Regions from separate parts of the Serratia sp. NA_13 genome, predicted to be linked through region 1. Evidence: predicted binding sites of a transcription regulator. Region 1 holds the regulator's gene; each other region holds the start of a gene.
The links. The regulator CRP, encoded in region 1, controls carbon source genes, mostly activating them, when cyclic AMP is high. The targets are predictions, from matches to a motif close to ATGTGANNNNNNTCACAT.
Positions count from the first base shown of each region.

Region 2: the regulator CRP is predicted to act here: its motif matches at 1,716-1,733, upstream of ACUTSU_RS09075 (YfcZ/YiiS family protein).
Region 3: the regulator CRP is predicted to act here: its motif matches at 2,088-2,105, upstream of mlc (sugar metabolism global transcriptional regulator Mlc).

Region 1 covers NZ_JBQZFV010000018.1:74,404-77,685, forward strand. The annotation lists gene ACUTSU_RS20180 (YccS/YhfK family putative transporter) at 1-824, opposite strand, end outside; gene crp (cAMP-activated global transcriptional regulator CRP) at 879-1,511, opposite strand; gene ACUTSU_RS20190 (OsmC family protein) at 1,891-2,298, shown strand; gene ACUTSU_RS20195 (phosphoribulokinase) at 2,338-3,207, opposite strand.
Region 2 covers NZ_JBQZFV010000004.1:123,790-127,071, forward strand. The annotation lists gene fadL (long-chain fatty acid transporter FadL) at 187-1,464, opposite strand; gene ACUTSU_RS09075 (YfcZ/YiiS family protein) at 1,870-2,166, shown strand; gene fadI (acetyl-CoA C-acyltransferase FadI) at 2,360-3,282, shown strand, end outside.
Region 3 covers NZ_JBQZFV010000001.1:306,239-309,520, reverse strand. The annotation lists gene bioD (dethiobiotin synthase) at 1-495, opposite strand, end outside; gene mlc (sugar metabolism global transcriptional regulator Mlc) at 779-1,996, opposite strand; gene ACUTSU_RS01440 (LysR substrate-binding domain-containing protein) at 2,155-3,045, opposite strand; gene ACUTSU_RS01435 (MFS transporter) at 3,192-3,282, shown strand, end outside.

The DNA.
Region 1 (3,282 bases):
CGATTGGCAATTACCTGCGCATTGCGGCGGATAATGGCTTCGGCCTGGCTCTGTTCTACCAGTTTTTGCACCTCTTCCGGCAGGTGCAGGCTGACGGTGATGTGTTCCTGCAAATCCAGCGCGACCTGGAAGGTGCGTTGCAGGCGCTTTTGTTCGAGATTGCTGGCATGGGGGAGAAAATTAAGTTGTTGATACAGCAAGGTGATCAGATCCATGACCTTTTGCTGGCGCACCAGCAGGGGAGGTAATGCGGTCTGCGGGTCGGTGTGCTGGGTCAACAGCGAATATTTGGCTTCGAAGTAGTCCGCCAGTTCCAGATAGAGCTGATTAAGCGACTCGCGCATCGGCTGTTCTTTCCACAGCTTGAACCAGAACCAGGTAAACAGGCCGTACCAGGCCGTGCCCACGATATATAACACCGGCGCGTGCCAAAGCGGCACCGTACCGGCCATGCTGAGGGAGAAGATGGCGGCAACTAGCGCAGCAGGCAGCAGACGGGCGTGTAGCGGGCTTATTTCACCGTTGACACCGAGCAGCAGCGCCAGGCCGAGCATCAGTATCGGCAGCGGCAACTGCCACAACAGAGCTTGCTGCAGCAACAAACTGCTGAATGCAAACAGTGAACCGCCGACGATCAGGCGTTTAAAGAAGCGTTTATGAGGCGTGTCCAGCCCGGCGATGTTGCAGCAGGCGGGAACCAGGGAAAATAGCAGGCCGTATTGTAGTTGGCCGATCAACAGCCCGAGCAGAACCGGCAGGCACAGCACCAGCGTTTGTCGTAGTGCGTAATTAACTTCCGGATGATAAATCAGTCGGCGCCACATGATGACTAGGGGCATAAAAAAACGGCGCGAATTATCGCGCCGTTTTTTCAGTGATTAACGGGTGCCGTAAACGACAATAGTTTTGCCGTGGGCGGAGATCAGGTTTTGATCTTCCAGCATTTTCAGAATACGACCAACGGTTTCACGTGAGCAACCGACGATCTGACCAATTTCCTGACGGGTAATTTTAATCTGCATACCATCCGGGTGGGTCATGGCATCAGGCTGTTTCGCCAGGTTCAGCAGGGTTTGCGCGATGCGGCCTGTAACGTCCAGGAAAGCAAGGTTACCCACTTTCTCAGAGGTGATCTGCAGACGGTTTGCCATCTGAGCTGACAGGCGCATCAGGATGTCCGGGTTAACCTGAATCAACTGGCGGAATTTCTTGTAGGAAATTTCAGCCACTTCACAGGCGGTTTTCGCCCTAACCCAGGCGCTACGCTCCTGACCTTCTTCAAATAATCCAAGCTCGCCGATGAAATCCCCCTGGTTAAGGTAGGACAGGATCATCTCTTTACCTTCTTCATCCTTAATCAGCACCGCGACGGAGCCTTTGACGATGTAGTAAAGCGTTTCGGCTTTTTCACCTTGGTGAATCAGCGTACTTTTGGATGGATATTTGTGGATATGGCAATGAGACAGGAACCATTCGAGAGTAGGGTCTGTTTGCGGTTTGCCGAGAACCATTCGCTGTTATCCTCTGTTGTTATCGCTGCCTTGTGTCACAGGGGTCAGAGTTCCCTGTAAAACGTGCTGTCGCCGTTGTTTTAATGGTAGCTGGCAGCAGGTTTTGAGGCGTGTCATAAATATACGCTGTCGCTCTAGCATATTAACTTGCCGGGAGAGCTGCAAGCTACATTCTGTTAACATACCGGTAAAGGAGCCTTTCCCTGGGAGTTTCCCTGAAATCAGTGTCCCGGAAAGATTTATTGCGGCTCTGTTTGTAGCACAGAGTGAGGCGGGTGTCTTGTGTTGTCTCGCTTCAGCATGATTAGCATCAGGTTCCGTTGCCAGTTTCTATGCGAAAGCGTAGTCTGATTTTAAGAAATTAACCGGAGTGACCAGCATGCAGGCAAGAGTTAAGTGGGTGGAAGGGTTGACGTTTCTGGGCGAATCCGCGTCTGGCCATCAGGTATTGATGGACGGCAACGCCGGCGATAAAGCGCCCAGTCCGATGGAAATGGTGCTGATGTCGGTGGGAGGATGCAGCGCGATAGATGTGGTGTCGATCCTGCAAAAAGGACGCAACGACGTGCGTGATTGCGAGGTGAAGCTGACCTCTGAAAGGCGCGAAGAAGCGCCACGGTTGTTTACCCATATCAACCTGCATTTCATCGTCACCGGTAAAGATTTAAGTGACAAAATTGTTGAGCGCGCGGTGAATCTTTCCGCCGAGAAGTACTGTTCGGTGTCATTGATGCTGAGCAAGGCCGCCAGCGTGACCCACAGTTTTGAGATCCGCGCGGTGTCCTGATAGATAAAGGGGCGCGGTCCGTTGCCGCGCTCCGGTAAGTTAGCCGATTTTTTTGCCTTCCAGCAGTTGCTGCACCAGCGGCGCCATAATCAACTCCATTGCCAATCCCATTTTGCCGCCCGGCACCACCAGCGTATTGATATGCGAGATAAAAGATCCCTGCAGCATCGCCAGCAGATAAGGGAAATCGATCTGATCCAGGCCGCGGAAGTGGATCACCACAAAGCTCTCGTCCAGCGAGGGGATCGCCTTGGCGGCGAACGGGTTGGAGGTATCTACCGTCGGCACCCGCTGGAAGTTGATATGGGTGCGCGAAAACTGCGGTGTGATGTAGTTGATGTAGTCTTCCATCGAACGCACCACTGAATCCATCACCGCTTCACGGGAGTGGCCACGCTCGCCGGTATCGCGAATTAACTTTTGGATCCATTCCAGGTTAACAATAGGCACCACGCCGACCAGCAAGTCGACATGCTTGGCCACGTCGTTGTGTTCGGTCACTACGCCGCCGTGCAGCCCTTCATAAAACAGCACGTCGGTCGGTGCCGGTAAGGCTTCCCACGGGGTAAAGGTCCCCGGTACCTGGTTATAGGGCACCGCTTCATCGTAGGTGTGCAGATACTTGCGTGAACGACCGGTGCCGTTGGTACCGTACTCGCTAAAGCTTTGTTGCAGCAGGCCAAAATCGTTCGCTTCGGGGCCGAAATAGCTGATATGACGGCCAAGATCGCGCGCTTTGCGGATCGCCGCGTCCATTTCCGGCCGGGTATAGCGGTGGAAACTGTCACCTTCCAGCTCCGCGGCGCGGATGTTCAACTGCTGAAAGATTTTACGGAACGCCACGCTGGTGGTGGTGGTGCCGGCACCGCTGGAGCCGGTCACTGCGATAACGGGATGTTTGGCGGACATGGTGATGGGTCACTCCGTGTTTAATGCGCAGGCGTCAGTTAAAATTTTTGGTCTGTTTGACACCTTTTCGCCAAG
Region 2 (3,282 bases), on a different contig from region 1:
CTCCAGACGGATGACAAACCTCATTCCTGCCCAGAGCGAGTAGAGGCTGATAAAGAAAAATCAGGAAAATCAATTTATTGATTTTCGGCTGTTCACCACAAAGCAGGAAAAACCACGCTTTTTCCTGCTTTGTCAGCAACCTAAAGCGCCCTAAGAAGGGCGCTCCTGGCTTCGTTATCGAAAAGATTAGAAGCGGTAGTTGAAGTTGGCACCGTACAGCCAGGCCTTGCCCACCGATTCGAAGGTGTATGGACCTTCTTTAATGGTGACTTTCTGACCGTGCATGTAGGAGATACCGACGTCAACCGAAGCGTCTTTGTTGAACGCGTAGCTGGTACCTGCGCTCAACCAGAAGCGGTCCTGATCCGGGATAGAGATAGAACGGTTCTGGGCCGGCACCGGGCTGTCATCGAAGGCGATACCGGTACGGAAGGTCCAGTTATCGTCGTAGAAGTAGGTAGTACCCAGTGCGATGCGGTAAGCGTCTTTAAAGCCTTCATGCTTCTCGAACAGCGTCTGGCCGTTGTTGCCGGTAGCTTTCAGCTCCTGGAACTGGCTCCAGCTGGTGTAAGCCAGGCTGTAGTGGATAGCCCACTGAGGTGCAACCTTGTTGTAACCTGAGATTTCCCACATTTCCGGCAGGTTCAGGGTCAGAGAGCCAGGAATGGTATTGCCATCGGTCCCCCATGGCAGACTGGTTCTTCCCTGCAGCGGGTTAAGGCGGGATGGAATGCTGCTTTTGTAGTCGCCGTCGAAGTCGACTTTCACTTCTGAACGATAAGTTAAGCCATAGCGGTTGTTTTCGTCGACTTCATACAGCAGGCCGGCGTTCCAGCCAAAGCCCCATTCATCGCCCTTCAGGTGAGAGATTTGAGTATCAGCTGGCATTCCGAGGGCTGCACCACTTTCACCGGCATAACGCTCAAGCTTGGCTTTGGCGTAAACCGCGTCAAAGCCCAGGCCGAAGCTGAATTGTTTGTTCAGACGGTAAGCACCGCTCAGGTTCAGGTTGACGGTGGTCAGGTCAGTTTTGCCACCGTAAGCCCCAGCGGTATAACCGTCGTTGAATTCGGTCGCCAGGCCGTAGTTGCTGGTGACCGAGCCACCCACGGCAAACTGATCGTTAATAGGTTGAACATAATGCAGGTTTGGCACCCAGGCGGTAGGGGCGATATTTTTAGAATCCAGGCTAGCACCGGAAGGTGACTTGCCGGAGATGTCTACATCCGGATCGATAAACACCGCACCTAGGGAGAGTTCCGGACGGGTGTACATCATCAGCAGGGCCGGGTTGCGGCTGGCGGAAGCTGCAGTATCCGCCATGGCGCCCTCGCCAGAATACGAACGTCCTAAACCAGCTGATGAAAACTCATTCAGCTGGAATCCTGCGGCAGACACGTTTGAAGAAATAATTGCCACTGCAGCTGCGAGAGCTGATTTAGTAAATAGGTTTTTCTGGCTCATGACCAAAACCTCATTATGTGTTTATTATTTAAACTATGTTACTTAGAGTAACAAGGAGCGCGGGATTGTAGGGTCCGTTATCATTCAGACAAATCAGACCAGTGGCTGAATTATAGGTCCGACCTGTGAGAATGTTGCAACATTGTTTTTGAAATATTTCCAAATTGATATCAAAAGAGAGATCTGGCTAACAAAAAACCAGCAGTGCATAACAAAATTCTTACCATTTCTTAGCAGGCGACGATTTTCATTTGTGATTTCCATCACTTAAAACACCTATAAAAAGTAAGTGCTAGTGATCGGTTTCATCGCAGAGTAAAATGAGCGCAGAATCTTGTGTCTTTGCGCCAGTAGTTAAATGGCAATTTGGACTCGCGTAACGGCGGTCCCTGAGGAGAATGAATCATGTCAAACGCACTTAATAAATGTAGCGCCCAGGAAACTGCCGCTTGTTGCTGTGTTGATGTCGGTACCGTCATGGACAATACCGATTGCACCGCCTCCTACAACCAGGTGTTTGCTAATCAGCAAGATGCAGAGAAAATGCTGGCGGTGTTGACCGAAAAAGCCCGCGGCGTGGAATCTGACCCTTGCGACATCAGCAGTAGCATTAAACCGGTTGACGGTGGTGTGGAACTGGTGGCTGATTTCACCTTTGCCTGCCAGGCAGAAACCTTTATTTTCCAGCTTGGCCTGCGTTAATTGCTGCTTTAAAACGGTGCGGGGTTCACCCGCGCCACTCGCTTCCTCCTCAACCCTCCTCTAGAAAGTTGCTCCTGCTCTCAGTTTTCACTTCTGCCGGTTTGCCAAATGTAAACATTTGGTTAACAATGACCCCATCAGGTCAGACCTCTTCTTGACCGTTGCGCTGGCGTTATTCTCTTCAGGAGCGTTTATGAGTAAGGCACTGCCATTGGTGACCCGTCACGGTGACCGTATTGCGATTGTAAATGGACTGCGCACCCCCTTTGCCAAACAGGCGACCGCTTATCACGGTATTCCAGCGGTGGATTTGGGTAAAACGGCGGTGAGTGAATTATTGGCCCGCAGCGGTATCGATCCTGCATTGATTGAACAACTGGTGTTCGGCCAGGTGGTGCAAATGCCTGAAGCACCGAATATCGCGCGTGAAATCGTGCTCGGCACCGGCATGAGTGTGCATACCGATGCCTACAGCGTGTCGCGTGCCTGTGCGACCAGCTTCCAGGCGATTGCCAACGTGGCGGAAAGCATCATGGCCGGCAGCATCAGTATCGGCATTGCCGGTGGCGCTGACTCTTCCTCCGTACTGCCTATTGGCGTCAGCAAGGCACTGGCGCGTACATTAGTGGACGTTAACAAGGCCCGCACTCTGTCGCAGCGCCTTAAGCTGTTCAGCCGACTGAAGTTCCGTGACCTGATGCCGGTTCCTCCGGCGGTGGCGGAATACTCTACGGGGCTGCGAATGGGCGATACCGCCGAACAAATGGCGAAAAGCCACGGCATCACCCGGGAAGAGCAGGATGCGCTGGCGCACCGCTCGCATCAGTTAGCGGCCAGAGCCTGGGAACAGGGACTGCTGCACGATGAGGTGATGACCGCCTACGTGCCGCCGTATCGCAGCCAAATTAGCGAAGACAACAACGTTCGCAAAGATTCCAGCCTGGCTTCCTACGCGAAGCTGAAACCGGCATTTGATCGCAAGCATGGCAGCGTTACTGCAGCCAACAGCACCCCCCTGACCGACGGTGCGGCGGCGGTGCTGATGATGAGCGAGTCGCGGGCGAAAGAGTTGGGCCTACAACCGCTAGGTTATCTGCGCAGCTTTGCCTTCTCTGC
Region 3 (3,282 bases), on a different contig from region 1:
CGGCAAACCGTCATTTATGATCGCCTGCGCCGTTAACAAAGCGTGGCTGACGCAGCCCAGTTTGATCCCCACCACCAGCACCACTGGCAGTTGTTCCTGAATGACCCATTCGGCGTAAGGCCGCATATCGTTCATCAATACGCGCCAGCCGCCGCTCCCTTCTACCACCACGGTATCGGCTTTGGTGAACAAATGTTGTAGCCCACTGCTCATCACGCCGTAGTCGGTATCCTTGGTAGGTTGCGCGTGAAAGACCTCTTCCAGACAGGTAATGGGATTAATTTCCTGGTACGACAGCGCCATGGTCGAAGATGCCTGCAACACCAAAGCGTCTTTATTGCGAAGGCCTTCGCTGGTTTCCTGACAGCGCGTAGCGACAGGTTTGTAGCCGGCCACAGAACGGCCCTGCGCAGCAAGCGCCTGTAATAAAGCGCGGGAAACCACGGTTTTACCGACATCGGTATCCGTACCTGTAACAAATAAACGCGTTAACATGAATTAATTGCCCCGAGATGCACCGTTAACCAAAAAGTCGCCAAGAATGTGGCGAAAGCGACGAACGGGAAAAGTCTAGAGGATGCCGGGGAGACGGGGCTTGAGGTAGCTCAACCTTTTGTCGTTAAACGATAAGAATTACTGATTGGTGAAAGGCTGTGCCCCATGATTGACCGTGGCACCGTCGCAGACCCAAAAAACCGTAATCAAGGCGGCGGATGCTGAGCATAGCGGGTCTACGTTCAAGGCCGACAACGCAGAGTACGGCTTTTTGGGGCGCAGCCTACCCTTGCAGCAACTGCACCAGCAGCGAACCATTGTATAACGCTTCTTTCACCAGTGCCGCGCCGGGCATGGTGCCTTTATTGAAGAACTGAGTGGGCTCCACCTGAATCTGCTCACTGTAGGCCGGTAGCGACTGCTGACGTATACAGGAGGCAATGGCCGGATGTAGAATTTCTGCCGCCCGGTTCAGCGGGGAACCGACCAGGATTTTTTCCGGATTGAACAGGTTAACCATGATCGCCAGGATGCGGCCCACGCTGTGCCCCACCCCAAGGATAATGTCTTTCGCCAGTTGGTCGCCCGCCAGCGCCGCATCACACAGAGACTCGACCGTCAACGGTGCCCCGTGCAGGCTGGAGCTCATTGAGCTTCCGAGGCGCGCACGAGCAATTTCCAGCATATTTTCGATGCTGGCGACGGTTTCCAGGCAACCGTGATTGCCGCAGTAACAGCGTTTGCCGTAAGGATCGACCTGGGTATGGCCAATCTCGACCACGCTGCGGCTACCGGCATGCAGCACCCTGCCACCGGTGATCACCCCAGCGCCAACGTTGTGGTCGATCACCACCTGAATCACGTTTTGGCTGCCGCGCGAAGCGCCGTATAAGGCTTCGGCCATGGTCCAGGCGCTGATGTCGTGTTGCAGGTAAACCGGCAGACCGGTACGCGTTTCCAACGCCGGGCCTAATGGCATATCTTCGACATCGTAAAACGGCATACGGTGTACCACGCCGGAAATCGCGTCAACCATGCCCGGCAGCGTAATGGCGATCGCCGTCAGGCGTTCAAGCTTGCTTTGATGGCGGATAAAGAACTGGTCGACTTCAGCAAGAATGCGTTTTAACAGTGGGTCGGGGTGTTCAGCGGCCAGTGGCAACAACTCCTCCACCACCAGTTTGCTGCTGATATCGCGCAGCGCCAGCGTAATGGTGCCACGGCTGATACGGGCGGAAAGGTAGTGCCAGGCTTCGGTGTCCAGCACCAGCCCAACCGCCGGACGACCACGGCTGCCGACTTCCTGGAACTCGGTTTCTTTAACCAGATGGGCTTCCAGCAGTTCACGGACGATTTTGGTGATACTGGCGGGAGCGAGCTGCGCCCGTTTTGACAGTTCGATGCGCGAAATTGGGCCCAGTTGATCGATTAGCCGATAAACTGCCCCTGCATTTGTTTGCTTGATTTGATCGATATGCCCAGGCTGCCCAACCGCAATCACAAACCTGCTCCTACTATTTTTCGCGCTTCTAAATAAAGACTATCGGCTATGGTGGGGCTTTTGTAATACAGCGTCAACTATTTGATTCGTTATGTGATTTGCTGCACAAATTCACCCTACTTTGCCTGCGGATTGCGTTTTATTTACCCAGTTGGCTTTCAGGGTAACAGTAACGCCATCAGGGATTTGGCCGCAGCTGTCAGGGGGCGTTGGCGATGATGTACCAACCAAACTTCGGTCGTCGCCTCAGGTTCCGCCAGCGGTAAATATTGCACCCCGTCGATTTTAACCCGTGCGAAAGACGCCGGCAGAATCGAGATGCCCAATCCGGAGGAAACCAGGCCGATAATGGTCATCGCCTCACCGACTTCCTGGGTGATATAAGGGGTGATCCCCGCTTTGGCCAACAGCGACAAAATCTCGTCATGCAGCGCGGTTCCCACTTCACGGGAGAAAAAAACAAAAGGTTCTTCCGCCAGATGGTGGAAGCGTAACGTACCGGGTGCCACATGGGTTAACGGATGCCCTTCCGGTACCACCGCCACCAGGGGTTCACACAGTAAAAGCTGATGCTTTAACACGTCCGGTAAGCGGGTGTTGCGCATCACGCCCAGATCCAGCTCGCCATTGAGTAAGGGTTCAATCTGCTGCTTGGTGTTCACTTCGCGCATCTTGATATGCACCTGTGAGTGCTGCTGACGAAAAGCTCGCAGACTGCGCGATACCACGCTGATAAAGGGGGCCGACGAGGTGAAACCTATGGTCAATTCGCCCAGTTCGCCACGTTCCAACCGTGCCGCTTTCTCGGCAGCGCGATTCACCTGATCGAGCACCTGATAGGTCTCTTTCAGAAACAATTCCCCCGCCTGGGTCAGGCTGACATTGCGGTTGTTGCGCGCCAGCAGGCGTGCGCCGACCATTTCCTCCAGCGCCTGGATTTGCTGGCTGAGCGGCGGCTGAGAAATACGCAGACGTTCTGCGGCACGACCAAAATGCAACTCTTCCGCCACGGCGACAAAATAACGCAGATGCCTCAATTCGATATTCATACTTTAAACATCTCAATTTTAATTATTAATATATTAGACAAAAAACTGCCCTCTCCCTATGATTTTGTTAATTCATAATGTGTTGATATATACCCGATGTTCGGTAAGGAAAGACTGTGACAACCCCTGTGCGCTCTGCGGCCGATATGCCGTCGACGCGGGCCGCCAACGATAACGCGGCCACTGCGCCAAAAACCCAACGTTCCACCATTAACAAACTTCCCTACATCGAACGCG